3 regions of the Duganella dendranthematis genome follow, and region 3 is predicted to be linked to each of the others. Evidence: predicted binding sites of a transcription regulator. Region 3 holds the regulator's gene; each other region holds the start of a gene.
The links. The regulator sigma-54, encoded in region 3, starts transcription at its own class of promoters, with help from an activator protein. The targets are predictions, from matches to a motif close to TGGCANGNAANCTGCTTT.
Positions count from the first base shown of each region.

Region 1: the regulator sigma-54 is predicted to act here: its motif matches at 4,291-4,308, upstream of HH213_RS20470 (PEP-CTERM sorting domain-containing protein).
Region 2: the regulator sigma-54 is predicted to act here: its motif matches at 7,359-7,376, upstream of HH213_RS25900 (circularly permuted type 2 ATP-grasp protein).

Region 1 is NZ_CP051684.1:4,468,347-4,478,182, reverse strand. Features, by position in the region: gene HH213_RS20495 (carbon starvation CstA family protein) at 1-1,283, shown strand, start outside; gene HH213_RS20490 (YbdD/YjiX family protein) at 1,283-1,483, shown strand; gene HH213_RS20485 (ThiF family adenylyltransferase) at 1,573-2,442, shown strand; gene HH213_RS20480 (nitroreductase family protein) at 2,439-3,539, shown strand; gene HH213_RS20475 (DapH/DapD/GlmU-related protein) at 3,539-4,213, shown strand; gene HH213_RS20470 (PEP-CTERM sorting domain-containing protein) at 4,356-5,273, shown strand; gene HH213_RS20465 (PEP-CTERM sorting domain-containing protein) at 5,404-6,324, shown strand; gene HH213_RS20460 (glycosyltransferase) at 6,377-7,582, opposite strand; gene HH213_RS20455 (response regulator) at 7,712-9,836, shown strand, end outside.
Region 2 is NZ_CP051684.1:5,656,163-5,665,998, reverse strand. Features, by position in the region: gene HH213_RS25930 (GlxA family transcriptional regulator) at 77-1,096, shown strand; gene HH213_RS25925 (heavy metal sensor histidine kinase) at 1,082-2,512, opposite strand; gene HH213_RS25920 (heavy metal response regulator transcription factor) at 2,509-3,180, opposite strand; gene HH213_RS25915 (acyl-CoA dehydrogenase) at 3,415-5,781, shown strand; gene HH213_RS25910 (ferritin-like domain-containing protein) at 5,784-6,593, opposite strand; gene HH213_RS25905 (PRC-barrel domain-containing protein) at 6,770-7,303, shown strand; gene HH213_RS25900 (circularly permuted type 2 ATP-grasp protein) at 7,410-8,840, shown strand; gene HH213_RS25895 (alpha-E domain-containing protein) at 8,843-9,790, shown strand; gene HH213_RS25890 (transglutaminase family protein) at 9,806-9,836, shown strand, end outside.
Region 3 is NZ_CP051684.1:2,972,959-2,982,794, forward strand. Features, by position in the region: gene HH213_RS13580 (GGDEF domain-containing protein) at 1-434, shown strand, start outside; gene HH213_RS13585 (monovalent cation:proton antiporter family protein) at 515-2,497, opposite strand; gene HH213_RS13590 (KpsF/GutQ family sugar-phosphate isomerase) at 2,624-3,613, shown strand; gene HH213_RS13595 (KdsC family phosphatase) at 3,613-4,140, shown strand; gene lptC (LPS export ABC transporter periplasmic protein LptC) at 4,153-4,746, shown strand; gene lptA (lipopolysaccharide transport periplasmic protein LptA) at 4,761-5,363, shown strand; gene lptB (LPS export ABC transporter ATP-binding protein) at 5,365-6,117, shown strand; gene HH213_RS13615 (RNA polymerase factor sigma-54) at 6,129-7,601, shown strand; gene hpf (ribosome hibernation-promoting factor, HPF/YfiA family) at 7,679-8,041, shown strand; gene HH213_RS13625 (alginate lyase family protein) at 8,100-9,017, shown strand; gene HH213_RS13630 (enoyl-CoA hydratase/isomerase family protein) at 9,028-9,836, shown strand, end outside.

The DNA.
Region 1 (9,836 bases), 1.5 Mb from region 3:
TGATCGGCTACGGTTTCGTCGCTTCGGTGCTGCCAGTGTGGCTGCTGCTGGCGCCGCGCGATTACCTGTCGACCTTCCTGAAAATCGGCACCATCGTCGGCCTGGCGCTGGGCATCCTGATTGTTGCGCCGCACCTGCAGATGCCGGCCTTCACCAAGTTCATCGACGGCACCGGCCCGGTGTGGTCGGGTTCGCTGTTCCCCTTCCTGTTCATCACCATCGCCTGCGGCGCCGTGTCCGGCTTCCACGCGCTGATTTCGTCCGGCACCACGCCCAAGATGATCGAGAACGAAAGCCACGCCCGCTTCATCGGCTATGGCGCGATGCTGATGGAATCGTTCGTCGCCATCATGGCGCTGGTAGCGGCCTCTACCATTGATCCGGGCGTCTACTTCGCCATGAACTCGCCGGCCGCGCTGCTCGGCACCACCGCCGAGTCGGCCGCGCAGGCGGTGTCGCAGATGGGCTTTTACATCACGCCGGAAATGCTGATCCAGACCGCCAAGGACGTTGGCGAGCACAGCATTATTTCGCGCGCTGGCGGCGCGCCGACCTTGGCGGTGGGCATGGCCCACATCCTGTCCGGCGTGCTGGGCGGCCGCGAAATGATGGCCTTCTGGTACCACTTCGCCATCCTGTTCGAGGCGCTGTTCATTCTGACCGCCGTCGATGCCGGCACCCGCGCCGGCCGCTTCATGCTGCAGGATCTGCTGGGCGCCTTTGTGCCGGCCATGAAGAAAACCGAAAACACCTTCGCCAACCTGGTCGCCACCGGCCTGTGCGTGGCGGCCTGGGGCTACTTCCTGTACCAGGGCGTGGTCGATCCGCTGGGCGGCATCAACACGCTGTGGCCGCTGTTCGGCATCGCCAACCAGATGCTGGCGGCGATCGCGCTGATCCTCGGCACTTGCGTGCTGTACAAGATGAAGCGCGGCCAGTACGCCTGGGTCACCATCGTGCCGACCATCTGGCTGCTGCTGTGCACGCTGACGGCCGGCTGGCAGAAGATTTTCGCCGCCAACCCGAAAGTCGGCTTCCTGGCCCACGCGTCCAAGTACCAGGCGGCGCTGGATGAAGGCAAGATCCTGGCCCCGGCCAAGTCGATCGCCCAGATGCAGCAGGTGATCTTCAACGATTACCTGGATGCCTCGCTGGCCGGCTTCTTCGTGATCGTCGTGTTGAGCGTGCTGATCTTCGGCGCCCGCACCGTGCTGGCGGCACGCGCCAACAGCAAGCCGACCGCCAACGAAAGCCCGCTGGTGCTGACGCCGCAGGTGCCATGATGCTGGGCGACATCGCCAAGGCCGGCCGCTACCTCGGGCAAAGCATGCGCCTGATGATGGGCTTGCCTGATTACGACGTCTACGTCACGCACCGGGAAACCACCCATCCGGGCGAGCCTTATATGACGTACGAGGAATTCTTCCGCGAACGGCAGGAGGCCCGCTACGGCGGCGCGGGCAAGCGCGGCGGCTGTTGCTGATCACAGGCCGGCTCCCAGGAGCCGGCTTTTTTCATCCACGGCGGAACTTTCGACCGTCCCCATGTGTCCAACTGGAAAATGGGAGACGCATGGCACATCAATTTATTTACCAACAGGCGTTCGCGCGCAACATCGGCTGGGTCACCAATGACGAGCAGGCCACGCTGCGTAACAAGCGCATCGCCATCGCCGGCATGGGCGGCGTCGGCGGCGTGCATTTGCTGACGCTGGCGCGGCTGGGCATCGGCGCGTTCCATATTGCCGATTTCGATACCTTCGACATCGCCAACTTCAACCGCCAGGTCGGCGCCACCATGGGCACACTGGGCCGGCCCAAGGTCGAGGTGCTGGCCGAGATGGCGCAGGATATCAATCCGGAAGTGAAACTGGTGCGTTTCCCCGACGGCATCCGCCAGGACAACCTCGCCAGCTTCTTTGAAGGAGTAGACTTGTATGTGGACGGCCTGGATTTCTTTGCCTTCGACGCGCGCCAGGCCACCTTTGCCGCCTGCGCCCGGCTCGGCATTCCGTCCGTGACGGCGGCGCCGCTGGGCATGGGTACGGCCGTGCTGAGCTTCCTGCCCGGCCACATGACGTTCGAGGATTACTTCGGCTGGGGCGACAAGCCGGACATGGAAAAAGCCCTGCGCTTCCTGGTCGGGCTGGCGCCGGCCGGATTGCACGGGGGCTACCTGGTCGATCCGTCGGCCATCAACCTGAAGGAGCAGCGCGGCCCGTCCACCATCATGGGCTGCGAATTGTGCGCCGGCGCCGCTGCCACCGAAGCGCTGAAGATTTTACTCAACCGCGGCGACGTACGGCCGGCCCCGTGGGGCTACCAGTTCGACGCCTTCCGCAACAAGCTGGTGCGCACCTGGCGTCCCGGCGGCAACCGCCATCCGCTACAACGGCTGATGATGATGCTGGCCCGACGGCGTCGGCCAGGAGGGGAACCATGAACAGGATGGAACAGCAACTGGACGCCACACTCGAACAGATCCTCGACCTGGCGCGCTGGGCGCCCAGCGGCGACAACACCCAGCCGTGGCGCTTTGAAGTGCTGGACCATCGCCGGCTGGTGATCCATGGCCACGACACGCGCGACCATTGCGTCTACGACCTCGACGGCCATCCCAGCCAGATGTCGATCGGCGCGCTGCTGGAAACCATGGCCATCGCCGCCAGCACCTTCGGGCTGGAGATGCGCGCCGCGCGCAACATGGACACGCCCGAAGCGCGGCCCACCATCAGCGTCGAATTCGTGCCCTCGCCCGGTCTGCCGGCCGATCCGCTGGCCGACGCCATCCTGCCGCGCGCCGTGCAGCGCCGCCCGCTGAGCCGGCGTCCGCTGACCGTCACCGAAAAAACCACGCTGACCGCCGCGCTGCCGGACGGCTATCGCGTGCACTGGCTGGAAGGCAGCCAGCGCGTGGCGGCCGCCCGTCTGATGTTCCGCAACGCCAAGCTGCGCCTGACCATGCCGGAAGCGCACCGCGTGCATCAGTCCATCATCGAGTGGAACGCCCAGTACAGCGAAGACCGCATTCCCGACCAGGCGCTGGGCGCCGACCCGATGACCACCAAGCTGATGCGCTGGGTGATGCAGGACTGGCAGCGCGTGCGCTTCTTCAACACCTGGCTGGCTGGCACGCTGGCGCCGCGCCTGCAGATGGACCTGATCCCGTCGCTGGCCTGCGCCGCGCACCTGGTGCTGGTGGCGGTGCAGCGGCCGCAGCGCATGGACGACTATATCGCCGCCGGCCGCGCCATGCAACGCTTCTGGCTGACCGCCACCGCGCTCGGCTTGCAGATGCAGCCGGAAATGACGCCGCTGATTTTCTCCCGCTACGTGCGCGAGAACCGCGTGTTTTCCGGCACCGCCGGCATGCAGGAAAAAGCCGTCGAGCTGTCGCGCGCGGGCGCGGCGCTGCTCGGCCAGCAGGACTGGGAAGCGGCCGTGTTCATGGCGCGCATCGGCGCCGGCCAGCCGGCCACGGCGCGCTCATTGCGGCGGCCCCTGCGCGAACTGCTGGTGCCGGTGCATGGAGGCGGCTGATGCGCGCCATCAAATTCTGCCAGGTGGCGGTGTTCCTGTGGCTGCTGCTGGTGATCCTGGCGCTGGCCATCGGCACCACCGCGCTGGTGGTTGATCGTCTGCCGCTGGGCGACTTTCGCGGGGTGACGCTGGTGCTGGCGGCGGTGCTGCTGATTTACCTGTACGCCTTTCTGGTCTACCGCCTGTTCCTGCTGGTGCTGCCGCTGCCGGAAGGCGAAGTGGTTGAGCACTCGCGCGACGAACTGGTGGCCAACGTCAACAGCCTGTTCTACCTGCTGCTGTTTAACTCGCTGATCTGCACCCACTTCATCCCGGTGCCGATCCAGCGCCTGATCTACCTGGCGCTGGGCGCGCGGCTGGGCGCCAACACTTACAGCGCCGGCGCCCTGCTCGATCCGCCGCTGACATGCATCGGCAGCAACACCATCATCGGCCACGAAGCCGTCATCTTCGCCCACGTGGTGGAAGGCGCGCGGCTGGAACTGCTGCCGGTCCAGATCGGCGACACCGTCACCATCGGCGCCAAGGCGGTGGTGATGGCCGGGGTGCAGATCGGCGATAACGCCATCGTCTCAACCGGCGCCGTGGTTACCAAAAATACCCGCATCGGCGCCGGCGAAATCTGGGGCGGCATCCCTGCGCGCAAGCTCAAATCCGCACCAGACGCGGCCTGACGGATATTTTTACACCGGCCGCCGCCAACGCTGCCTAAAGCCGCGCAAGTGCTTGATTCCACAGCATTTGCATCCACTGGCAAGGCTTTTGCTCTTGATACGATACGGCCTCGATTCCCGTGGCCCTTTTCGAGGAGCACACATGAAAACCTATCAACCCGCGCTGGCGGTCGCCATCCTGGCCGGCGCGCTGGCGGCGCCACTGACCGCCAGCGCCGGCCCCACGCTCGGCCTGGATCCGACCGGTTCGGGCGCCTATAGCACCTACGCCGACCTGTGGACCAATGTTACCGATACCGGCCTGGCCACTGGCTTCATTCCCGGCCGCATCGTCGGCCCTGGCGCCACCGCGCCTTATCTGACCGAACTGCGCTCGCAAATGGTGGTCGGTACTATGTCGAACAGCAACATCCCCGCCATCGTCACTCCGGCCGGGCTGAACAGCACTTTCGAAATCAGCAAAGTGGTGCGCTTCCAGGAACTGGTGACGGCGCAAACCCCCACCACCATCAACTTCGGCCTGCCACCGAGCCAATCGGCGGCGATGGACGTCGATCCGCTGCACGCCGGCGTGCAGAACCTGGCCATCTACCTCGATAACATCACCGACGGCAGCCGCGCGGTTCCCGGCAATGGCCCCAACACCGTGCGTTGCTATGGCGCCGGCGTCACCTCGGCCGGTTGCGGCGCGGGCGGCGATGGCGACGGCCTGCTGATCCTGTCCGGCCACCTGGTGTTCAACGAAGCCAGCTTCAGCGCCAGCGGCGCGGTCGGTACCGGCTCGTTCGACTCGCGCTTCATGATTGACTATGTCGATCCGCTGTACCTGGACGTGGTCACCGGTTCGATCTTCATCGACAAAATCACCGGCACCACCAACGTGCCATCGTTCTTCACGCCCACCACCATGTGGGACGGCTCCACCCCCACCACAGTGCCATTCCTGAAGGTCGACTCGTCGCAGAGTTTCGCTTCGATTCCGGAACCTGCCACGCTGGCACTGATCGGACTGGGCTTTGCGGGCCTCGCGCTGGGCACGCGTCGCAAAGTGCAGTCCTGACCGCAGCAGCGGTATTGACAGCGGATCGGCAGAACAGCGCCGGCCCGCTTTTTTTCTGCCTTTTTCTATCGCTGCGGCTGAATTTTTTACCTACGGCCTCAATTTCCGTGGCCCTTTTCAAGGAGAACACATGAACACCCATCAACCCGCGCTGGCTATCGCCATCCTGGCCGGCGCGCTGGCGGCGCCACTGACCGCCAGTGCCGGCCCCACGCTGGGCCTGGACCCGACCGGCACGGGCAACTACACCACCTATGCCGACCTGTGGACCAACGTCACCGACACCGGCCTGTCCAGCGGCTTCATTCCCGGGCGCATCGTCGGCCCCGGCGCCACCGCGCCTTACTTGACCGAACTACGCTCACAAATGATGGTCGGGACTATGTCGAATAGCAACATCCCCGCCATCGTCACGCCAGCAGGGTTGAACACCACTTATGAGATCACCAAACTGGTCCGCTTTCAGGAACTGGTGACGGCGCAAAGCGCCACCACCATCAACTTCGGCCTGCCGCCCACCCAGTCGGCGGCGATGGATGTCGATCCGCTGCACGCCGGCGTGCAGAACATGGCCATCTACCTCGATAACCTCACCGACGGCAGCCGCGCCGTTCCCGGCAACGGCCCCAACACCGTGCGCTGCTACGGCGCTGGCAGCACCTCGGCCGGTTGCGGCGGCGCCGGTGGCGACGGCGACGGCATCCTGATCCTGTCCGGCCATCTGGTATTCAACGCCTCCAGCTTCAGCGCCAGCGGCGCGGTCGGCACCGGCTCGTTCGACTCGCGCTTCATGCTCGACTATGTGAATCCGCTGTACCTGGATGCAGTGACCGGCTCCATCTTTGTCGACAAATTTACCGGCACCACCAACGTGCCGTCGTTCTTTACCCCCACCACCATGTGGGATGGCTCCACCCCCACCACGGTACCATTCCTGAAGGTCGACTCGTCGCAGAGTTTCGCCACGATTCCGGAACCTGCCACGCTAGCACTGATCGGACTGGGCTTTGCCGGCCTCGCGCTGGGCACGCGCCGCAAAGTGCAGTGCTGACCGCCGCAGCGGTATTGACAACGGAGCGGCAAACAGCACCGCTCCGCTTTTTCTATCTTTGCAGGATGCGCGCCAGACAACCCGCCAGCCGCGCGCCGGCATCGTAACGCTGGAATTGCTGCGCCACCCGCGCCGCGCCCTCGCGCGACTCCGGCTGCGACAGCAGTTGCAGTACAGCCTCGCGCAAGGGCTCTTCCGCCAGACGGTCCGAGCGCAACAAGGCACCGGCGCCGGCGCGCAGCACGCCATCCATGTTCAGATATTGGTCCAGGTTGCCGGCGATGCCCAGCACCGGCACGCCGGCCGCCAGCGCTTGCTGGCTGGTCGGGCTGCCGCCATTGCAGATCACCAGCCGCGAACGCGCCGCCGCCAGTTCACCGGGCAGGTAGTCCGCTACCAGCGCGTTGTCCGGCAGCACGCCGACGTCGACGTTGCCGGCGGTGGCGGCGATCACCGTCACCGGCAGTGGCGCCAGCGCCTGCAGCACTTGCGGCAGCAAGCCGCCCTGCCCCGAACTCCCCAGCGTGACGTAGACGATGTCGCGCATGCCGGACACGCCATCCCACCACGCCGGCAACTCGCCGGGCGGCGACCACATCACCGGCCCCAGGTAGCTATGTGACGCCGGCAAATCACTCGGCGGAAACATCTCCGGAATATCGGCGTACAGCACGTAGTCGGCGTCGGTGTAGATGCGCCGCAGATCGTGCCCCAGCGACGGCAGGCGGTAGGCGCGACGCACCTGATTCAGCGGCCGGCTGTGCAAGGCAAACGCCAGCGGCCGCACCAGGTTGAACAAGCTGTCGGCCAGCGGTATCGGCAACACGCGCGCCAGCGCAATCGCCGGCACCTGGTAACGCTGCGTTACGTAGGGACTCCAGTAGGCGTTGGTGACGCTGACATACGGTACCTTCACCAGCCGCGCGCTGACCGACAACGACAGCCGGAAATCGCCGACCACCACATCGGGCCGCAGCTCCTGCAACAGGCGCATATCGTCCAGCACGTACTGCGCCAGCGTCGGCGCGTCGTACACCGGTTTGCCGGCCGCCAGCGCAGCCAGGAAGCGCGCGCTGGCGATGCTGGTCAGCGGCCAGTTGCTGAGCTGGCTACCCTGCAAGAACCGTTCGTAACCCGGCGCGCAGGCGAAGTGCACGTCGTAGCGCTGGCGGTCGAGCATCTGCGCCAGCGCCAACGGACGGCCTACGTGGGCCAATGTGACCGCCTCGGCCACGAACAGGATTTTTTTGCGTTCCATCCCCCTAGCTTGCGACGCTCGCGCGCACGTTGTTTGAGGCAGCGCAAACGTGCGGCCTTAGACCAGGATCAATGTCGAGTTTGCCAGATACATATATTTTTCCTATTGGAATTTATTGAGAGGCGCGCGATGTTCAACTTTGAACGTTCCGGTCTGAGCCAAAAGCTCACGATCATGTCCGTGGTGTCCACTGGTAGCGCCTTGCTGCTGGTGTTCGTCGCATTTGCCGCCACCGCCGTGCTCAGCCACAGCGAGGATTCGCGTCAGCAACTCTCATCGTTGGCCGGCGTCATCGGCAGCAACAGCCGCACCGCCCTGTTGTACGTCGACCGCCACCAGGCCGAGCAGACCCTTGCCACGCTGGCGGTCGAGGAAGACATTCTGCAAGCAGCGCTGTACGACAGCGACGGCAAGCTGCTGGCACGCTACACCTCGCCGCGCCTGCCGCAGAAGCAGACCGGACCGGATAAGCTGAGCGCCAGCGTCAGCGCGGCCGACGTCAGCAGCGAACGCAGCGGCGCGCCATGGGCGCCGGCGCTACGCGTCTACCGCGTGCTGCGCGATGGCGAGACGGCGGTCGGCGTGGTGATGCTGGAAAGTTCGCAACTGCGGATGTGGCTGGACATCCTGAAAAACCTCGGCGCCGCCATCGCCGCCGCCGCGCTGTCGTTCATGATGGCGCTGCTGACGGCGGCCCGCTTCAAGGGCAGCATCGCCGAACCGGTCGGCCAGTTGATCGCCGCCGCCCAGCAGGTCAGCCGTGGTCACGCGACGCCGCGCATTGTCCACCAGCGCAGCGACGAGCTGGGGGCGCTGATCGACAGCTTCAACGACATGCTGGCGCAGGTGGAAGGCCGCGACGCCGCGCTGGCCGAATATCGCGACCAGCTGGAACGCCAGGTCAGCGTGCGCACCGAGCAGCTGGAAAAAGCCAAGAACTCGGCCGAGGCCGCCAGCCAGGCCAAGAGTGCCTTCCTCGCCACCATGAGCCACGAAATCCGCACGCCGATGAATGGCGTGCTCGGCATGACCGAGCTGCTGCTGGCCACGCGCCTGACGGAACAGCAACGCCACTACACCAGCATGGTCAAGCGCTCAGGTGAGCATCTGCTGGTGATCATCAACGACATCCTCGACTTCTCCAAGATCGAAGCCGGCAAGCTGACGGTGGAATACATCCACTTCAATTTCCGCGACCTGCTGGCCGACATCGACAATGTGTTCTCGCCGCAGGCGCACGCCAAGGGGTTGCGGCTGGAGCTGGACATCGCCTACAACATCCCGCTCAGCATCTGCGGCGATCCCAACCGGCTGCGGCAGGTGATTTTCAATCTGCTCGGCAACGCCATCAAGTTCACCGACAGCGGCCAGATCATGCTCAAGGTGGTCGTCGCGCAGGAAGATGCGCAATCGGTCGGCCTGCGTTTCGAGGTGCATGACAGCGGCATCGGCGTTTCGTCCGAAGCGCGCGCACGCATCTTCGATTCCTTCTCGCAAGCGGACGGTTCCACCACGCGCAAGCACGGCGGCACCGGACTGGGCCTGGCGATCTCCAAGCAACTGGTGGAATTAATGGGCGGCACAATAGGCGTCGACCATGCGCTAACTCAAGGATCGGTCTTTTGGTTTGCCGTAAATTTTGACAAACGTCGTATCGATATCGACGATCCATCCACCGCAACCCAGGGAATCCGCGCTTTGATTGTCGATGAACAACCGGCCAGCCGTGCCGCGCTGGAACGGCAACTGGCGGCCTGGCGCATCAGCCATGCCAGCGCCACCGCTAACGAGGCCGTGTCCCAACTGCGGCAGGCGGCGGCACGCGACCAGCCCTACGACGTGGTGCTGCTCGACATGGAACAGCCGCGCACTTCCGGCCTGGCGCTGGCGGCCGCCGTCCGCGCCGACCGCACGCTGACGCCCACCCGCCTGCTGTTGCTCAGCACCGAGCGCAATGCCGCCGACGGCGTACAACGGCGCGCCGCCGGCGTCGCCTTCCAACTGATCAAGCCGCCACGCGAGTGCGACCTGTACGACGCCATCGTCACCCCGGTGCGCGGTCGCGACAGCCGGCCGGCAGCGGACGCGACTGCGGCCGAAACCACGACGCCGCGCCCGCCCAACCTGGCCGATTCGATGGCGGTGGCGGTGGCGGTGACGGCGCCGCCGGTCAGCGCACTCAGCACCGGCGCACTGGCGGGCACACGTCCGCGCAAGCGCCGCAAGGTACTGCTGGCGGAAGACAATCCCGTCA
Region 2 (9,836 bases), 2.7 Mb from region 3:
CGCCGCGCGCGTGGCCGACTCCGCATGAGAATGGCAGGAATTGGTACAATAATGACCGGATTTTTCTCACTGCCCTATGAACTTATCTTCGTCCCAGCCGTCGATCACGGTCGATATCGTGGTCTACCCGGGCTTTAAAGCGATGGAGGCGATCGGCCCGATGTCGGTCTTTGAATACGCCAACCTGCATTTGCAACGGCGCGGCAAAGCGCCCGGCTACGATGTCCGCATCGCTTCCCACAAGACCGGCATGGTGCGTTCCGATACGTTGATGGCGCTGGAAGCGACCAAGGCGCTCAGTCCGCTGGCGCTGCCGGACAACGCCATCATTGTCGGCGCGCGTCATATCCAGCAAGCGCTGGTGGACAGCGCCGCCATCACCGAATGGGTTGCAGCGGTCGCGGCGCGCATTCCGCGCCTGGCCGCGCTGTGCTCGGGCGCCTTCTTCCTGGCGGCGGCCGGCGTGCTGGACGGCAAGCGCGCCACCACCCACTGGAGCGTGGCCGATCGTTTGAAGGCGGCCTATCCGGCAATTGAAGTCGACGCCGACGCCATTTTCATCCGCTCAGATAATGTATGGACCTCGGCTGGCGTTACGGCCGGCATCGACCTCGCGCTGGCGCTGGTGGAAGAAGACTACGGCCGCGACCTGGCGCTGGAAGTGGCGACCGAAATGGTGGTCTACCTGAAACGGCCGGGCGGCCAGTCGCAATTCAGCTCGCATCTGTTGAGCGAACGCACCACCCGCCCCAACATCCGCGAACTGCAAAACTGGATACTGGACAACCTGCACGAACGCCTGTCGGTGTCGCAGCTGGCGCAAAAAGCCATGATGAGCGAGCGCCACTTCGCCCGCGTATTCCAGCAGGAAGTGGGCTTGAGCACGCAGGAATTCATCGAGATGTGCCGCTTCGAACGCGCCACGCAATTGCTGGCCGACCTTGATCTGGCATTGAAAACCGTGGCCTCGCGCGCCTGCTTTAGCGATGAGGCCCATATGCGCCGCGTCTTCATGAAGAAGCTGGGGATTGCGCCGAAAGTCTACCGCGAACGTTTCGCTACCACCGGCATCGAACGCCCGTCAATTCAACGCTAGAAACTGCAAACTGAACGTGGTCCGCGCGCCCGGCACGCTGGCCACGCTGACATCGCCGCCATGCAACTGCATGATGGCGCGCACAATCGCGAGGCCCAGTCCGGTCGAGGCGCTGCTGGCGCGAGCATAGTCGGCGCGATAATAGCGCTCGAAGATATGCGGCATGTGCTCGGCGGCGATGCCCTCGCCAGTGTTGGTGACATCGATTTGCAGGCCTTGCAGACTGGCCTGCATCGCCAGCGTGATGCGCCCGCCGGGTGGCGTGTGCGTAATCGCGTTGGACAGGAGGTTGCCGAGCGCGCGCCGCAGCAAGGTGGCGTCCGCGTATAGATGGGCCGCGCTGGCAATCTCACGGATCTCCAGTGTAACGCCGGCCTCCTCCGCCAGACCGGAAAAATAATTGCAGACGCGGCGCAATTCGGCCCGCGCATCCAGCATCGCGCGGGCGATCGCCAGCTGGGCGTTGTCGACCCGCGCCAGGAACAGCGTGTTCTCGATCATGTGCGCCAGATGCTCGTATTCCTCCAGGTTGGAGGCCGCCATGGCCTGATATTCCTCGTTGCTGCGCGGCTGCGACAACGCCACCTGGGTTTCCACCATCAGCGTGTTGACTGGTGTACGCATGTCGTGCGCGAGGTCGGCGGCGAAGCCCGACAGGCGCTGCACGCCGTCTTCCAGCCGGTCCAGCATGGCGTTGAAGGCGGCGGCCAGCTCGCGCAGCTCGGCCGGTCCGCGCTCGACCGACAGGCGGGTGTTCAACCGGTGCGTGCTGATGTTGTTGGCCTGGCTGATCACCAGATGCAGCGGCTGCATGCCACGCCGGACGATCAGGAAGCCGAACACCGCCACCAGCGTGGCGCCGAAGGCCACCGCACAGGACAGGTTCAGCAGGTAGTGCCGCAGGAATTCGGAATGCCGCGAGCGCGGCCGTGAAATGGCGATCTGCACCGGCGTGCCGGCGGTGTCGCCCAGCATGCCTTCGGCGTTCAGTACCCGCAATTCGTCAGGCGCCCACGATTGTTTGTGGACGTCGTCGGCTACCGGCGTACGCGTGATCGGCACCACATTGTGCAGCGGAGCCAGGGGTGGCGCGTTGGCGCGCGCCGGCGCTTGCAGCAACAGGCGGCCGTCCGGCCCGATCAGGCGTAACGTCAGGCCGTCGCTGCCGTGCACGGCGTGTTTGAACGGCGCCGGCGATTTGGACAGGGCGTCCAGCGAGGGAAAGTCCGATAGCAAGGTGCGCGCCAGCACCACTTTATCGACCAGACGGTCGTCGTCGCGCAGCTCGATTTTTTGTACCAGCAATTGGTACAGATAGGTGCCAACGGCGGTAAAGGTCAGCATGGCCACCAGTGAAAACAGCAAGGTCAGGCGGAATGCAATGGAACCAGAGCGGATGCTGGCCACCGGATTCACGCCCGCGCCTCCAGCACGTAACCCATGCCGCGCACTGTGTGCACCAGCTTGACCGGATAGGGATCGTCGATCTTGGCGCGCAGCCGCCGGATGGCGACATCGACCACGTTGGTATCGGATTCAAAGTTCATGTCCCACACGTGGGAAGCGATCAAGGAGCGCGACAGCACATCGCCTTCACGCTCGGCCAGCAGGTGCAACAAGGCGAAATCCTGCACCGTCAGGTCGATCCGCACGTCACCACGCGAAACGCGGCGGCGCTGCACTTCAATGCACAGGTCAGCCACATTCAACGTGTCGCGGGGGCGTGGCGGCGCGCGCCGCAGCAAGGTCCGCAGCCGCGCCAGCAGTTCGGCGAAGGCGAACGGCTTGATCAGGTAATCGTCGGCGCCCAGCTCAAGGCCGCGCACGCGGTCGGCCACCTCATCGCGCGCGGTTAGCATCAGCACCGGCGTCTGCTTGCGTTCACGCAGTCGGCGCAGCACGCTCCAGCCGTCGAGACCGGGCAACATCACATCCAGCACGATCAGGGCGTAGTCTTCGTGCAGCGCCAGGTCAAGGCCGCCCGGCCCAGTACGGGCCAGATCGGCCTGGAAGCCGGCTTCCAGCAGCCCTTTACGCAGGTAGTCGCCGGTTTTCGTTTCATCTTCAACAATCAGGATACGCATTTTTAAGATTGTCTTCGCTGAAGATTAGGAATGGCTGAAATCAACGGTAGGTTGGGTCGCGGTCGACATACACCTGCACGCCGCTGGTATCGAAACCGGTCGGCGCAATCGAGGACAGCTGAACATCGCCAGCATGGCCCCCGGATTACACTTTTATGACAGCCTGTATGAGCGCAACCGTACAGTAATGCGCGATTCGCTGGGTTATCTTCCGCCTAACTAGAGGAGATCACCATGATGCTATGGATAGCTGCGGTCATCATCGCCGCCATTGTTGTACTGCTTGCTTATACGCCGCTGCGGCGCAGCCTGATTACGCCGCGCATTTACGCGCTGTTCAAGCGCATCCTGCCGCCGATGTCCGACACCGAGCGCGACGCGCTGGAAGCCGGCACCACCTGGTGGGACGCCGACCTGTTCTCCGGCCGTCCAGACTGGAACAAGTTCATGGAGCTCAAGCGCCCCACCCTCACCGCCGAAGAACAGGCTTTCCTGAATAATGAAGTGCGCCAGTTGTGCGAGATGGTGGATGACTGGGAAGCCACCCAGGTCTGGCAAGGCCTGCCGGCGCCGGCCTGGCAGTTCGCCCGCGACAAGGGCTTCCTCGGCATGATCATTCCCAAGCACTACGGCGGCAAGGCGTTTTCGGCCTATATGCATTCGCAGGTGGTGATGATGCTGTCAACCCGCGCATCGGCGCTGGCGGTGCAGGTGATGGTGCCCAATTCGCTGGGCCCGGCCGAACTGCTGCTGCATTACGGCACCGACCAGCAAAAGGATTACTACTTGCCACGTCTGGCCAAGGGGGAGGAGATCCCCTGCTTCGCGTTGACCAGCCCGTATGCTGGTTCGGACGCCGCCGCCATTCCGGACACTGGCGTGGTCTGCATGGGCCACCATGAGGGCCGCGAGGTGCTGGGCCTGCGCATCACCTGGAACAAGCGCTACATCACGCTGGGACCGATCGCCACGCTGCTCGGCCTGGCCTTCCGTGTCACCGATCCGGACAAGTTGCTACCGCCGGACGCCAAACCCGGCATTACCTGCGCGCTGATTCCGACTACGCATCCCGGTGTGGTAATCGGCCGCCGGCACTGGCCGCTGAACGCGGTGTTCCAGAACGGCCCGACCAGCGGCAAGGACGTGTTTATTCCGATGGAGTGGGTCATCGGCGGGCCGCAGCAAATCGGCAAAGGCTGGCGCATGTTGATGGAATGCCTGGCCGCAGGCCGCGCCATTTCGCTGCCCTCGGCCAGTGTCGGCACGGCCAAGCTGGCGGTACGCGGCACCAGCGCGTATTGCGCAATCCGCCGCCAATTCAATACTGCCATTGGTAAATTTGAAGGTGTGCAGGAAGCGCTGGCGCGCATGGGCGCCAATCTTTATATGATGGATGCGGCACGCAAGCTGTCTGCGCTGGCCGTCGATCTGGGTGAAAAGCCGGCGGTCATCTCGGCCATCGCCAAATACCATGTGACCGAGCGCGGCCGCGCGGTGGTCAACGATGGCATGGATATCCTGGGCGGCAAAGGTATTTGCATGGGACCGTCCAATTTCCTGGCGCGGGCGTATCAGCAGATTCCGATTGCCATCACCGTGGAAGGCGCCAATATTCTCACGCGTTGCCTGATCATCTTCGGCCAGGGCGCGATTCGCTCCCATCCTTACGTGCTGAAGGAAATGCGCTCCACCGCCGACGCTGACCAGCGCCAGGGGCTGATCGATTTCGACGCCGCCTTCTTCGGCCACATGCGCTTCACCATCGGCAATGCCTTCCGTTCGCTGTGGTACAGCCTGACCGGCGCCGTGACCGCACCCGTGCCGCGCCGCGCCTCAAGCGAGATGGGCCGCTATTACCGCGCCGTTGGCCGCCTGTCCACCGCATTTGCGCTGATGACCGATTTGTCGATGTTCACGCTGGGCGGCGACCTGAAACGGCGCGAACGCATCTCGTCGCGGCTGGGCGATGTGCTGTCCATGCTGTACCTGATCAGCGCCACGCTGAAACGCTACGAGGATGAAGGCCATCAGGAAGCCGATGCCCCGTACGCCCACTGGTCGATTCAGGATGCGCTCGACAAGGCGCAAATCGCGCTGGTTGGCGTGCTGGACAACTTCCCGAGCCGCCCGGCGGCGTGGCTGGCGCGGCTGCTGGTGTTCCCGTTCGGCCTGCCATATGCGGCACCGTCCGACCGCATCGGCGCGGAAGTCGCGACCGCCATGCAGACCCACGGCGATTCCCGCGAACGGCTGCTGGCCGACACCTTCCTGGCCGACGACCTGCGCGATCCGGTCGCCTGCGGCGAACTAGCGTTCGGCCTGCTGAGCATGGTGGACGGCATCGAGCACCGTCTGAAGCCAGCCATCAAAGCCGGCACGCTGCCGCCGATACCGCAAAGCCTGCCGGAGATGGAACACTGGATCACCAACGCCGCCTCCCAAGGCCTGATGACGCCGGAAGAACGCCGCGCCATGTCGGACTTTGCCCGCTATACCGACCTGTCGGTGCATGTGGACGACTTCCCGCCCGACCTTAACGCGGCGGCCGACACTGAGCAGCGCCGTCGCATGGCCGTCCAACCTAGCCCGGTGGAAGCCTAGGATTAGCTGGGCGGCTGTATCAGTAATTGTAACTCGGCCTCGGTAAAGCCCGCCTGGCGCCGCGCTTCCAGATTGAACGGGCCGCGCGGCGTTGGCGCTTTGTATTGCGCTGCCAGCGCTGCGTAGGTCGGGATCAATTCCAGCCCGCGCAGGCGGCACAGGTAGCCATACCAGCTATTACCGATTTCCACGTGACCGATTTCGTCGCGCAGGATGATGTCGAGAATGGCGGCGGCTTCCTTGTCGCCGGCCTGGGCCAGCTTGGCGCGCAGCGGCGGATTGGCGTCGAGACCGCGCGCCTCCAGCGTGCGGGGCACCAGCGCCATGCGCGCCAGCACGTCGTCGCTGGTCCTGGCGACCATTTCCCACAGGCTGTCGTGGGCCAGGAACTGGCCGTAGCCATAGCCCAGCCGCTGCAGATGTTCTTCCAGCAGCGAAAAATGGTAGGCCTCTTCCTTGGCCACCTGCAACCAATCAGTGTAGTAAGCGGCCGGCATGCCGGCAAAGCGCCAGATCGCGTCCAGGGCCAGATTGATGGCATTGAATTCGATATGCGCCAGCGCGTGGATCAGCATGGCGCGGCCTTCCGGCGTATTCATCGCGCGACGCCCCACTTGCAGTGGCGGCACCAGGTCCGGCCGCCCGGGCCGGCCGGGAATCTCCGCCGACGAGCTCAGCTCCGCCAACGGGTCCGGCAGGCAAGCGCCCTGCTCCGATGCCGTCGACAAGGCGTATACCGCCGCCACCTTGGCCCTCGGATCGGACTCGGTCAGGCATTGCAGCGCGCGGGCGCGGAGTTCGGGAGCAGTCATGCGGAGTCTTCCAATTTGCGAGGGCGGTAGTGTAGCACTTTGGTTCTTCAAGAACTAATCCCTGTCCTACAGCGACACTGCACGCGCACCGATACCTCAACTGTCGGGCAAGCAGCATGATGATGCCTGTCACCGCATCGTTAGACGCGGGACCTTACCAACCTTTGGAGACCATCATGAGCTATCTAGACCGCGACACCTACGGCATTTATCGCAGCGACGACGCAACCGGCCCAGGCCCTCGCCTGATGGGCGCCGACACGCTCATAGGTGAAGATGTGTACAACCGCCAGGACGAAGACCTGGGCGACATCAAGGAAATCATGCTGGACATTCGCAGCGGCCAGGTGGCTTACGCTGTGCTGTCGTTCGGCGGCTGGCTGGGCATGGGCGACAAGCTGTTCGCCGTGCCATGGCAGGCGCTGCAACTGGACACCGAAAACAAGCGCTTCCTGCTGGACGTGTCGAAAGACCATCTGAAAAACGCCCCGGGCTTTGACCAGGACAATTGGCCCGACATGGCCAGCACCGAGTTCAACACCCAGCTGCACAGCTTCTACGGTACCCAGCAAAATGTTCCCGGCGGCGTGACCTCGACCGGCAGCGTGATGGGCAGCGGCAGCGCCAGCCTGCAAAGTGATCCGGGCTACATCGATCCGACTTACAGCAATCGCGGCGGCAGCATCGGCTCCGGCAGCGGCAATATCTGATCGTTGATTGACGGCGCCCACCCCGGGCGCTTGCACCAAAAGCGGGCATTCCCCTTGGCACGTTTCTTGATAGAAGAATAAACGTGCCAAACAGGGAATGTCCGATATGCCAAAATTCTTCAATGAAATGACAGCTGACGGCCTGGCGCACAATGCCAGCGCTGAGGTGCGTGAACACTACCGCGAATTCTGCGGCTGGCTGCAGCGCCAATCCGCCGATACCATCGAACGCAAGCGCGCTGAGGCCGACCTCACCTTCCGCCGCGTCGGCATCACCTTCGCCGTGTATGGCGACGATGCCGGCACCGAGCGCTTGATTCCGTTCGATACCATCCCCCGCATTATCCCCGCCGCCGAGTGGAAGCAGTTGCAGACCGGCCTGGTGCAGCGCGTCAAGGCGCTAAATATGTTCATCCACGATATTTATCACGATCAGAACATCATCAAGGCCGGAATTATTCCCGCCGAGCAAATATACCAGAACGCCCAGTACCGCCCGGAGATGCAAGGCATTAACGTGGTATCCGACATCTACGCCCACATCGCCGGCGTCGATATCGTGCGCGCCGGCCAGGGCGAGTTTTACGTGCTGGAGGATAATCTGCGGGTGCCGTCCGGCGTCTCTTATATGCTGGAAGACCGCAAGATGATGATGCGGTTGTTCCCGGAACTGTTCGCCCGCAACAAGATCGCCCCGGTTGACCATTATCCCGACATGCTGCTGGACAATCTGCGCTCGGTGGCGCCGATGGGCATCAATGACCCCACCGTGGTGGTGATGACGCCGGGCATGTACAACTCGGCTTACTTCGAGCACGCTTTTCTAGCGCAACAAATGGGCGTGGAGCTGGTTGAGGGCACGGATTTGTTTGTCAGCGACAACACCGTGTTCATGCGCACCACGCGCGGGCCGAAGCGGGTGGACGTGATCTACCGCCGGCTGGACGACGATTTCCTCGATCCGCTGGCGTTCCGGCCGGATTCCTCGCTGGGCGTGCCGGGATTGCTGTCGGTCTACCGCGCCGGCCGCGTAACGCTGGCCAACGCCATCGGCACCGGCGTGGCCGACGACAAGTCGATCTATCCGTATGTGCCGGACATGATCAAGTTCTACCTGTCGGAAGAACCGGTGCTAAACAACGTGCCGACCTACCAATGCCGCAAGAAGGAAGATCTCGCCTACACGCTGGCCAACCTGCCCGAGCTAGTGGTCAAGGAAGTGCACGGCGCCGGCGGCTACGGCATGCTGGTCGGGCCGGCCTCGACCAAGGCGCAGATCGAAGACTTCCGCCAACGCCTGATCGCCAGGCCGGACGGCTACATCGCCCAGCCGACGCTGGCCCTGTCCGCCTGCCCGACCTATGTGGAAAGTGGCATCGCCCCGCGCCACATCGATTTGCGGCCATTTGTGCTATCCGGCAAAACCATCTCGATGGTGCCCGGCGGCCTGACGCGTGTGGCCTTGCAGGAAGGCTCACTGGTGGTGAATTCGTCGCAAGGCGGCGGCACCAAGGACACCTGGATTTTGGAGAAATAAGCATGCTGAGCCGAACCGCTGACCACTTGTTCTGGATGGCCCGCTACACCGAGCGCGCCGAAAACACCGCGCGCATGCTGGACGTCAACGTACAAACCTCGATGCTGCCGCAGTCCGACGAGGAAAATGCCCAGGGCTGGCGCGCCCTGCTCGGCATCTCCGAGCTGCAAAAGGCATTCAATCAGAAATACCAGTCGCTGGAGGGCCGCGAAGTCATCGACTTCATGGTGCGCGATCCCGACAACAGCTCGTCGATTGTGGCCTGCCTCACGCAAGCGCGCGAAAATGCCCGCGCCGTGCGCGGCACGCTGACCACGGAAGTGTGGGAAATCCAGAACCAAACCTGGCTGGACATGCAGCGCCGCCTGCAAAGCGACCTGCTGGAAACCGATCCCAGCAAGTTCTTTGAATGGGTCAAGTACCGCTCCCACCTGTCGCGCGGCGTCACACTGGGCACCATGTTGCGCGACGAGGCGGTCCATTTCATCCGTCTGGGCACGTTTCTGGAACGCGCCGACAACACCGCCCGCATTCTGGACGTGAAATACCACGGCGGCGCCACCGACAGCGCGGAAAGCATGAGCCAGCGCGATTTCTATTACTGGGGCGCGATGCTGCGTTCGGTCTCCGGCTTCGAGATCTACCGCAAGGTGTATCGCGACGTCATCACCCCGGCGCGCATCGCCGAGTTACTGATCTTGCGCGGCGACATGCCGCGCTCGCTGCTGGCCTGCATGGATGAAGTGGTACAAAACCTGCACGAGGTGCGCAACGACGTCTCGGCCGATACCGAACGCTTCGCCGGCCGCCTGCGCGCTGAGCTGCAATTCGGCAAAATCGACGATATCCTGGCGGACGGCTTGCATGACACGCTGACCCGCTTCCTGGCCAACATCTACGAACTGGGCAATCGCGTCAGCCGCGATTTCCTGGTGCCGCTTGCGGCATAAGCGAAAGGCCACTCAATGCGACTGTCCATCCGGCACGAAACGCGTT
Region 3 (9,836 bases):
AGCAGTATCCGATTTCCTTCATGTACATCGATATCGACCACTTCAAGCGCGTCAACGACACCGTCGGCCACGGCGGCGGCGACGAAGTGCTGCGGGAGGTGGCGGGACGCATCAAGAACGAATTGCGCACGTCGGACGCGCTGGCGCGGTTTGGCGGCGAGGAATTCGTCGTGCTGCTGATCGACGCCAATCTGGAAAGCGCCGCCTTCGTTGCCGAACGTATTCGCGCCAGCGTGGCGGGCAGCATGATTACGCTGTCGCCGGAATTGCAACTGTCGGTGACGGTGTCGGTCGGCGTGGCCTGCCTGGAAGTGGGCACGGCGGAAGGCGAGCCGGTGGCGATCGCCCGCCAGCTGATCGAGCGCGCCGATTCGCTGCTGTACGACGCCAAGGAAGGCGGCCGTAACCGCGTGGTCAGCTACCCGGCTGAGTGATTGCTGGGTCTCCCCCAACCGTTGCGCTACCGCTGGGTCTGACCCCGTGCGGGGGCAGACCCCGCCTGGCCCTGCGGGGTTCAGCGCAGCAGGCGCTGCTCGGCGCGGTTGACGGCGTCGGCGCCGCCGCGCAGTACCACCACGTCACCCGCCTGCAGTACGGTCTCCGGCGATACTTCCAATCCACCTTTACCGCGCCGGATGCTGGTCACGGCAGCGCCGCAACTCTCCACATCCACCGATCCCAGCGACCGGCCCACCGCGCCGGCACTACCAGCCAGCGTGACCGAGTGCAAGCGCTCCGGGTCGGTTTCCTCTTCCACGTCCGTCATGCCCGGGAAGTAGCCGCGCAGCGACGCATAGCGCTCCTCGCGCGCCGCCTGCACCCGGTGCACCACGCGCCGCAGCGGCACGCCCAGCATCACCAGCGCGTGCGATGCCAGCATAAGGCTGCCTTCCATCACTTCCGGCACCACCTCGGCCGCGCCGGCCGCCTTCAGCCGGTCCAGATCGGTATCGTCATGCGAGCGCACGATCACCGGCAACGACGGCGTCAGCTCGTTCACCTGGTGCAGCACACGCAGCGCCGAAGGTGTATCGGCATACGAAATCACCACCGCGCTGGCGCGGTAGATGCCGGCCGCCACCAGACTCTCGCGCCGGCCTGCATCGCCGTAGGAAACGTGGGCGCCGGCGCTTTGCGCTTCCTGCACCCGCTCCGGGTCCATGTCCAGCGCGTGGTAGTCGATCTTTTCTTCCGCCAGCAAGGTCGCCAGGCGCTGGCCGCTGCGGCCGAAACCGCACACGATCACATGCTTGTTGGTCGACATCGCCCGGCTGGCGATCTTGGTCAGTTGCAGCGACTGCATCATCCACTCATTGCTGGAGAACTTCATGACGATCTTGTCCGACTGCGCGATGAGGAACGGCGCAATCAGCATCGACAACACCATCGACGCCAGCACCACCTGCACCAGGTACGAGTCCATCAGGTGATGATCGGAGGCCAGGTTCAGCAGCACGAAGCCGAACTCGCCGGCCTGCGCCAGCGCCAGTCCGACCCGCATCGACACCCCGTCCGACGAGCCGAACAGCTTGGCCAGGCCGGCGATCAGCGCAAACTTCAGCACCACCGGTGCGCACAGCAGCAACAGCACCAGCCACCAGTTTTCCAGCACCATGCGCAGGTTGAGCAGCATGCCGATGGTGATGAAGAACAGTCCCAGCAGCACGTCGCGGAACGGTTTGATGTCTTCTTCCACCTGGTGCTTGTATTCGGTCTCGGAGATCAGCATGCCGGCCACAAACGCGCCGAGGGCCAGCGACAGGCCGGCGCGCTCGGTGATCCAGGCCGCGCTCAGGGTCACCAGCAGCAGGTTCAACATGAACAGTTCCTGCGAGCGGCGCTTGACCACGATGGTGAACCAGCGCCGCGTGACCTTGTGGCCGACCACGAACAGCAGGGCCAGCACCACCACCGCCTTCAGGCTGGCCCAGCCGAGCGTTTCGGCCAGCGCCTCGGGGCGCTCGCCCAGCGACGGAATCAGGATCAGCAGCGGCACCACCGCCAGATCCTGGAACAGCAGTATGCCGATGATCTTGCGGCCGTGTTCGCTTTCGAGTTCCAGCCGCTCGGTCAGCATTTTGGAGACGATGGCGGTGGACGACATGGCCAGCGCGCCGCCCAGCGCAAACGAGGCCTGCCAGCTGATGTGCAGATGCGGCGGCAGTTGCGTGGCCAGCGTCCAGCCGAAAATCATGGTGGCGATGACGGTCAGCACCACCTGTGCCATGCCCAGCCCGAATACAATGCCGCGCATGGCCTTCAGTTTGGGGAGGGAGAATTCCAGGCCGATCGAGAACATCAGGAACACCACGCCGAACTCGGCCAGACCGTGGGTGGTTTCGCTTTGCTCGGCAAGCCCCAGCGCGTGGGGGCCGATCAGGATGCCGACTGTCAGGTAGCCGAGCATCGGCGGCAGGTGCATCATGCGGAAAGCCACCACGCCGAGCACGGCACTTCCCAAAAGCAACAATGTTAATTCGAGGGGTGAAAACGTCATTTCAACATCGCCAGTAAATAAAGTTCGTTGTTTGCAGTGTGCTTTGCGCGTTATGTTGTGACTGGCAAGTTTTTTGCTTTCTCAATTCGGCTATACTTGGGCATGAGTGTAACCCATGAAAAAACAATGCTGAAAGTTTTTGATGCAAAAACGGCACTGCGTCTTGCCCGAGATACCCTGCAAAACGAAGCGGACGCCATCAATGCCCTGAACGCCCGCCTGGAACAGGACGACAGCGTGGTGCAGGCCATTTCCCTGCTGCTGAACTGCACCGGCCGCGTGGTCGTGTCCGGTATCGGCAAGTCCGGCCACATCGCGCGCAAGATCGCCGCCACGCTGGCCTCGACCGGCACGCCGGCGCTGTTCGTGCACCCGGCCGAAGCCGCGCACGGCGACCTCGGCATGGTCACCCGCGACGATACCTTTATTGCCATTTCCTATTCCGGCGAGAGCTCGGAACTGATGACTATCCTGCCGGTGGTCAAACGCATGGGCAGCAAGGTCATCGCCATGACCGGCAAGCCGGGCTCCAGCCTGGCCACCATCGCCGACGTGCATTTGAACGTGGCCGTGGCCAAGGAAGCCTGCCCGATGAATCTGGCGCCGACCACCTCGACCACCGTCACGCTGGCGCTGGGCGACGCCCTGGCCGTGGCGCTGCTGGACCTGCGCGGTTTCAAGGAAGAAGATTTTGCCCGCTCGCATCCGGGCGGCGCGCTGGGCCGCCGTCTGCTGACCCACGTCAAGGACGTGATGCGCAGCGGCGATGCGGTGCCGCGCGTGATGGCCGACGTCAAGCTGACCGAGGCGCTGCTGGAAATCACCCAGAAGGGCATGGGCATGACCGCCGTGGTCGATGCCGACGGCAGGCCGGTCGGCGTGTTCACCGACGGCGACCTGCGCCGCATGATTGAAAAAGTGCAGGACTTTACCAAGGTGGTGATCGGCGATGTGATGCACGCCAACCCGCGCAGCATCTCGCCTGAGAAAATGGCGGTAGACGCCGTGGCCGTGATGGAGCAGTTCCGCATCAACCAGATGCTGGTGACCGATGCCGACGGCAAACTGGTCGGCGCGCTGCACATCCATGACCTGACCCGCGCCAAGGTGATCTGATGACGATGACCTATCTGGAGCGCGCTGCGCGCGTCAAGCTGATGATCTTCGACGTCGACGGTGTGCTGACCGACGGCAGCCTGCACTATGGCGCCGAGGGCGAAGCGCTGAAGACCTTTAACGTGCACGACGGCCTGGGTATCAAGCTGATTCAGGAAGCCGGCATCGATACCGCCATCATCAGCGCGCGCACCTCGCCGCAGGTGATCAAGCGCGCGGCCGATCTCGGCATCAAGCACCTGCACCAGGGCGGCCACGACAAGCTGACGCCGTTCAACGCGCTGCTGGAAAAGACCGGCCTCACCGCCGAGCAGGTCGGCTTCATCGGCGACGATGTGGTGGACTTGCCGATCCTCACGCGGGTCGGCTTTGCGGTGGCGGTGCCGAACGGCCGCAAGGAAGTGCTGGAGCGTGCACATCACACTACCGTGGCCCATGGCGGCCGTGGCGCGGTGCGCGAAGTGTGCGAACTGTTGATGCATGCGCAAGGCAGTTACGAGCGCGTGATGGCACAATTCCTGGTTTAGACGAGGACAGTCATGCGTAAAAGAACAGCCCATCGCTGGCAACTGACGGTGATCATGATGGTCGGCGTGTTTGTCGCCTTCGGCAGCTTCTGGCTGGTGCAGGTGGTGGACCAGGCCAGCCAGCAGGCGCAGGCCGACAAGTTCCGCGATGAACCGGATTACATCATCGACCGTTTCAGCCTGGTGCGCATGAACGAGAAGGGCCAGCCGGCCTACATCATTTCCGGCGACAAGCTGACCCACCACCCGACCGACGATTCGTCGCTGATCGACAAGCCGTATGTGCACAGCCTGGGCGGCGAGCAGCCGCCGATGAATATCCATGCCGACACCGCCAATGTCGATCAGGGCAATACACGCGTCAAGCTGAATGGTAATGTGGATGTGGTAAGGCCGGCCACGCAGCTGGCGCAGGAACTGCGCCTGAAGACCAGTACGCTGACGGTGTATCCGGACGAAGAACGGATGGAGACCGACGCCGCGGTCGACATGCTCTCCGGGCGCTCGACCGCCACCGGCACCGGCATGACGGCCAACAACGCGACCCGCCAGATCAAGCTGGGCGGCCGCGGAACGATTACGATGCCGCCGCGCGCGGCACATTGAAGGAAACCAGAGACATGAACGCATTCAAGATGAGCAAACTGATGCTGGCGGCCACGCTGCTGCTGGCCGCCGCCGGCGCGACCTACGCGGAAAAAGCCGACTCCAGCAAGCCGACCCAGATCACCTTCGACCAGCTGGACGCCGATGACGTCAAGCAGATCAAGACCTTCACCGGCAACGTGGTGCTGACCCGCGGCACGCTGCTGATGAAATCGCCGAAGGCGGTGGTGACCGAAGATCCGGAAGGCTACCAGTACGTGGTGCTGACCAGCGGTCCGGGCGTGCAGGCGATCTTCCGCCAGAAGCTGGACGGCGCCGGCGACCAGTGGGTCGAAGGCAAGGCCGACCGCATCGAATATGACGGCAAGACCGAGCTGGTCAAGCTGTTCGCCAAGGCCGAGATCAAGAAGCTGGAAGGCCCGAAAGTGGCCAGTCAGGTCGACGGCGAATTCATTTCCTACGACAGCCGCAAGGAATTCTTCGCGGTCAAGAACACGCCGAGCGGCGACAGCAAAGTGGGCGGCGGCCAGAGCACCATGGTGATCCAGCCGGCCAACAAGCAGCCGGTACCGGCTGCGGCGCCCGCGCCCACCACGCAGCCTGCGGCGGGGAAATAAGATGGAATCATCCTGCGGTAGCACCCTGATCGTCAAAGGCCTGCAAAAGACCTACGGCAAGCGCCAGGTGGTGCATGACGTGTCGTTGCAGGTCGAGTGCGGCGAAGTGGTCGGCCTGCTGGGCCCGAACGGCGCCGGCAAGACCACCTCGTTCTACATGATCGTCGGCCTGGTGCCGTCGGACGCCGGCAGCATCGACATCAGCGGCGTCGATATCTCGTCGCTGCCGATCCACCGGCGCGCGGCGATGGGCTTGTCGTACCTGCCGCAAGAAGCGTCGGTGTTCCGCAAGCTGACGGTGGAAGAAAATATTCGCGCTGTCCTCGAAATTCAAAAAGTGGACGGCAAGTCTTTATCCAAGGCTGAAATTGAAGAACGGCTGAATACCCTGCTGGCCGATTTGCAAATCGAGAAGTTGCGCGAGAACCAGGCGCTGTCGCTGTCCGGTGGCGAACGCCGCCGGGTGGAGATCGCCCGCGCGCTGGCGACTAACCCGCGCTTTGTGCTGCTCGATGAACCTTTCGCCGGGGTCGACCCGATTGCCGTGATTGAGATCCAGCGCATCGTGCGCTTCCTCAAGGAACGCAATATCGGCGTCCTCATTACCGATCACAATGTGCGCGAGACGCTGGGCATCTGCGACCGCGCATATATCATCAACCAGGGCTCGGTGCTGGCATCAGGCCGTCCGGACGACATCATCGCCAATGAATCGGTGCGTCGCGTCTACCTGGGTGAACACTTCAGAATGTAAATCCCAGCCTCATGAAACAGTCTTTGCAACTGCGCACGTCGCAGCATCTCGCGTTGACGCCACAGTTGCAGCAGTCGATCCGGCTGCTGCAATTGTCGACGCTGGAGCTGCACCAGGAACTAGAACAGCTGCTGACCGATAACCCGCTGCTGGAGCGTCTTGACGACCCGCTGGATCACTCGCTGCGCCTGCTGGGCGATGGCGCCATCAACCAACAGGCGCCGGCCGGTGACGCGCCCGCCGAAGGCCCGCCAGGCGAGGCGCCGGCGGCCGAAGCCGACAATTACGAGGCGCCCGGCGCCGACACCGAAAGCACCACGCCCGACGCCGACATCGACTGGGGAGACGCCGGCCGCAGCAAGAACAGCGACGACGAGGATGCGCGGCCGCAGCTGGAAGCGCATCACTGCACGCTGCGCGACCATCTGATGGAACAGATGCGCGTGACGGTGCTGGAAATGCGCGACCGCGCGCTGGTCGAACTGATCATCGACGCGCTCGACGAAAACGGCTACCTGGAAGAAGCGCTGGAAGAGATCCACGCGCGCCTGCCGGAAGAACTGGAAGTCGAGATCGAGGAATTGCAGACCGCGCTGAAGCTGCTGCAAAGCTTCGATCCGATGGGGGTCGGCGCGCGCAATGCGGCCGAGTGCCTGGCGATCCAAATCAAGCGCTTGCCCGGCGTGCCGTTGGTGACCCGGCGCATGGCGCTGGCCATCGTGGAAAACCATCTGACCTGGTTTGCGCAGCGCGATTTCAACAAGCTGAAAAAAGCGCTGCTGTGCGATGACGAAGATCTGCGCGAAGCACAGACCGTGATCCGCCAGTGCAATCCGCACCCGGGCGCGGCGTTCGCATCGGACGTGTCTGACTACGTGGTGCCGGACGTGATCGTCAAGAAGTCGCGCAACGGCTGGCAGGTCAGCCTGAACAACGACGTCATGCCGCGCCTGCGCGTCAACGCCATGTACGCCAACCTGCTCAAGCAGGGCAAGGGTGAAGGCGCGATGGGCGCGCAGCTGCAGGAGGCCAAGTGGCTGATCAAGAATATGCGGCAGCGTTTCGACACGATCCTGCGCGTGGCACAGGCGATAGTAGAAAGACAAAAGAACTTTTTCTCGCACGGCGCGGTCGCCATGCGCCCCCTTGTGCTTCGCGAAATTGCTGATACACTGGGTTTACACGAGAGCACAATTTCTCGCGTAACAACTCAAAAATATATGCTGACCCCGCACGGCATGTTTGAGTTGAAATATTTCTTTGGTAGCCATGTCGCCACCGAAGCTGGCGGGGAAGCAAGTTCGACGGCGATACGCGCTTTGATCGTGCAATTGACAGGAGCTGAAGACCCGAAAAATCCTTTATCCGACAGTAAGATTGCGGACATGCTGGGAGAACAGGGCATGGTGATTGCGCGACGCACTGTTGCCAAATATCGCGAAGCTCTCAAGATCCCGCCAGTCAGTCTCCGCAAGTCTTTGTAGTTACTTGGTTCCTGTGCGCCCGGCAGCAAAGGGCAGCGCACTAACCGTAAGCAGCGACATTATCTTTAGGAGTGTGTATGAATCTCACCATCAGTGGACATCATCTCGAAGTGACCGCAGCGATTCGCGAGTACGTACAGAACAAGCTGGAGCGGGTCACCCGCCACTTTGATCAAGTGATTGATATTGCTGTCATCCTGACCGTAGATAACCTTAAAGAGAAAGAGAAACGCCAGAAGGCTGAAATCAACCTGCGTATGTCCGGCAAGACCGTCTACGTGGAGAGCCTGTCGCAAGACCTGTACGCCGCCATCGATACGCTGATCGATAAGCTGGATCGGCAGGTCATGAAATACAAAGCCAAAGTCCAGGGCCATGATCGCGATGCGATCAAGCACATGCCCGATCCGGACAGCTACGAAACCGCTGCCGCCGCCTGATTAAGCGACCACAGCATGACAAACAAAGGGCGCCCAGAGCGCCCTTTATTGGAGACATATGGTTAAACGTTTAACTTCATTCTTCGTGCTGGCGCTGGCCGGTCACGTTGCCGCTGCCGCGTGCGATACACCGCCGCCGGCCCGCATCGACATCGACGCCAACAGCTATTACTCGGATGCGCATCACTCGGTGATCGATCCGGTCCTGCGCGCCAAAAATATCGCCAACACCAAGCCGATCGAAGATTTCCTGGCGCATGTGGCCAAGGATGCCAATGCCGGCGGCGATGCGGCCTGTGCGGTGTCCTGGCTGGCCAGCTGGGGTGAGCAGAAGGCTATGCTGGGCAAGCTGTCCAGCGAACAGGCCTACTACGTACGCAAGTGGACGCTGGGCGGCTTGGCGCTGAATTACGCACGCGTGCAGACACAGGCGACGCCGGTGCAGCGCGCCGTCATCGAAAGCTGGTTCAAGGCCCTGGCCAACGCCACCATGGCGCATTCGGACACCAAGAAGGGCGGCCGCAACAATCACTACTATTGGGAAGGTCTGGCGGTGACTGCGGTAGGCGGCGTCACCGGCGATGTCCGCTACCTCGACTGGGGCCGCAAGGTGTTTGCGCATGCGATGTCGCAGGTGGCGGCGGACGGTTCGCTGCCGGCCGAGATGGAGCGCGCTGGCAAGGCCTTGCACTATCACGTGTTTGCCGTCACGCCGCTGGTGATGATGGCTTCGATTCTGGACCTGCACGATGCGCGGCTGGACAAGGTGGTGAACTTTACCGTGGCGGCATCGGCCGATCCTTCCGGTATCGCGCGCATCACCGGCGTGGAGCAGGAACCGGTCGGCAGCCGCGAGGTGACGCTGGTGTACAACCGCCACGAGGGCAAGGCCGCGCCCGCCGCCGGGAAGCCGCTGTGGCAGCCGCGTCTGGGTGGCGCGCTGGACGTGCCCAACCCGCTGGAGCATCTGAAGTAGAATAGTTCGCATGAGCGAATATATCCACACCAGTGTTAGCAACGGCACCGGCTTGATCGTGCTGGACCGGCCCAAGGCCCTCAACTCTTTGTCGCTGGAGATGGTGCGCGCGATCACGCGCGCGCTGCGTTGCTGGCGCGATGACGACAGCGTCGCCGCCGTGCTGGTGCGCAGCAGCAGCGAGAAAGCGTTCTGCGCGGGTGGCGACATCCGCTTTTTCCATGACGTCGGCCGCGCAACGCCGCAGGGCGGCAGTGCGCTGCTGGAAGATTTCTTTACCGAGGAATATTCGCTAAATCATTTAGTCCATTTTTATCCCAAGCCCTACATCGCCTTGATGGACGGCGTGGTGATGGGCGGCGGCATGGGCATCGCGCAGGGCGGCGTGCGCATCGTCACCGACAAGACCAAGATGGCGATGCCGGAAGTGAACATCGGCCTGTTTCCGGACGTGGGCGGCAGCTATTTCCTGTCGCGTGCGCCGGGAGCGCTGGGGTACTACCTGGGCGTGACGGGTGTAACGATCAACGCCGCCGACGCGCTGTACGCCGGCCTGGCCGACCACTACGCGCCGCTGGCGGACCGTGCCGAACTGGAGAAGCTGCTGGCTGCCACGCCAGGCGCCCAATTGCGCGACGCCATCGCCACCTACGCCGCCGCGCATGACGCCGGCGCCAGTGCACTGGCTGCCGACCGCGCCGCCATCGACCAGCACTTCAGCGCCGGCTCCGTGCCCGCCATCATCGCCTCGCTGCAAGCCGACAGCAGCGAATTCGCGGCGAAGACACTGCAAGTGATGACGACGCGCTCGCCGTTGAT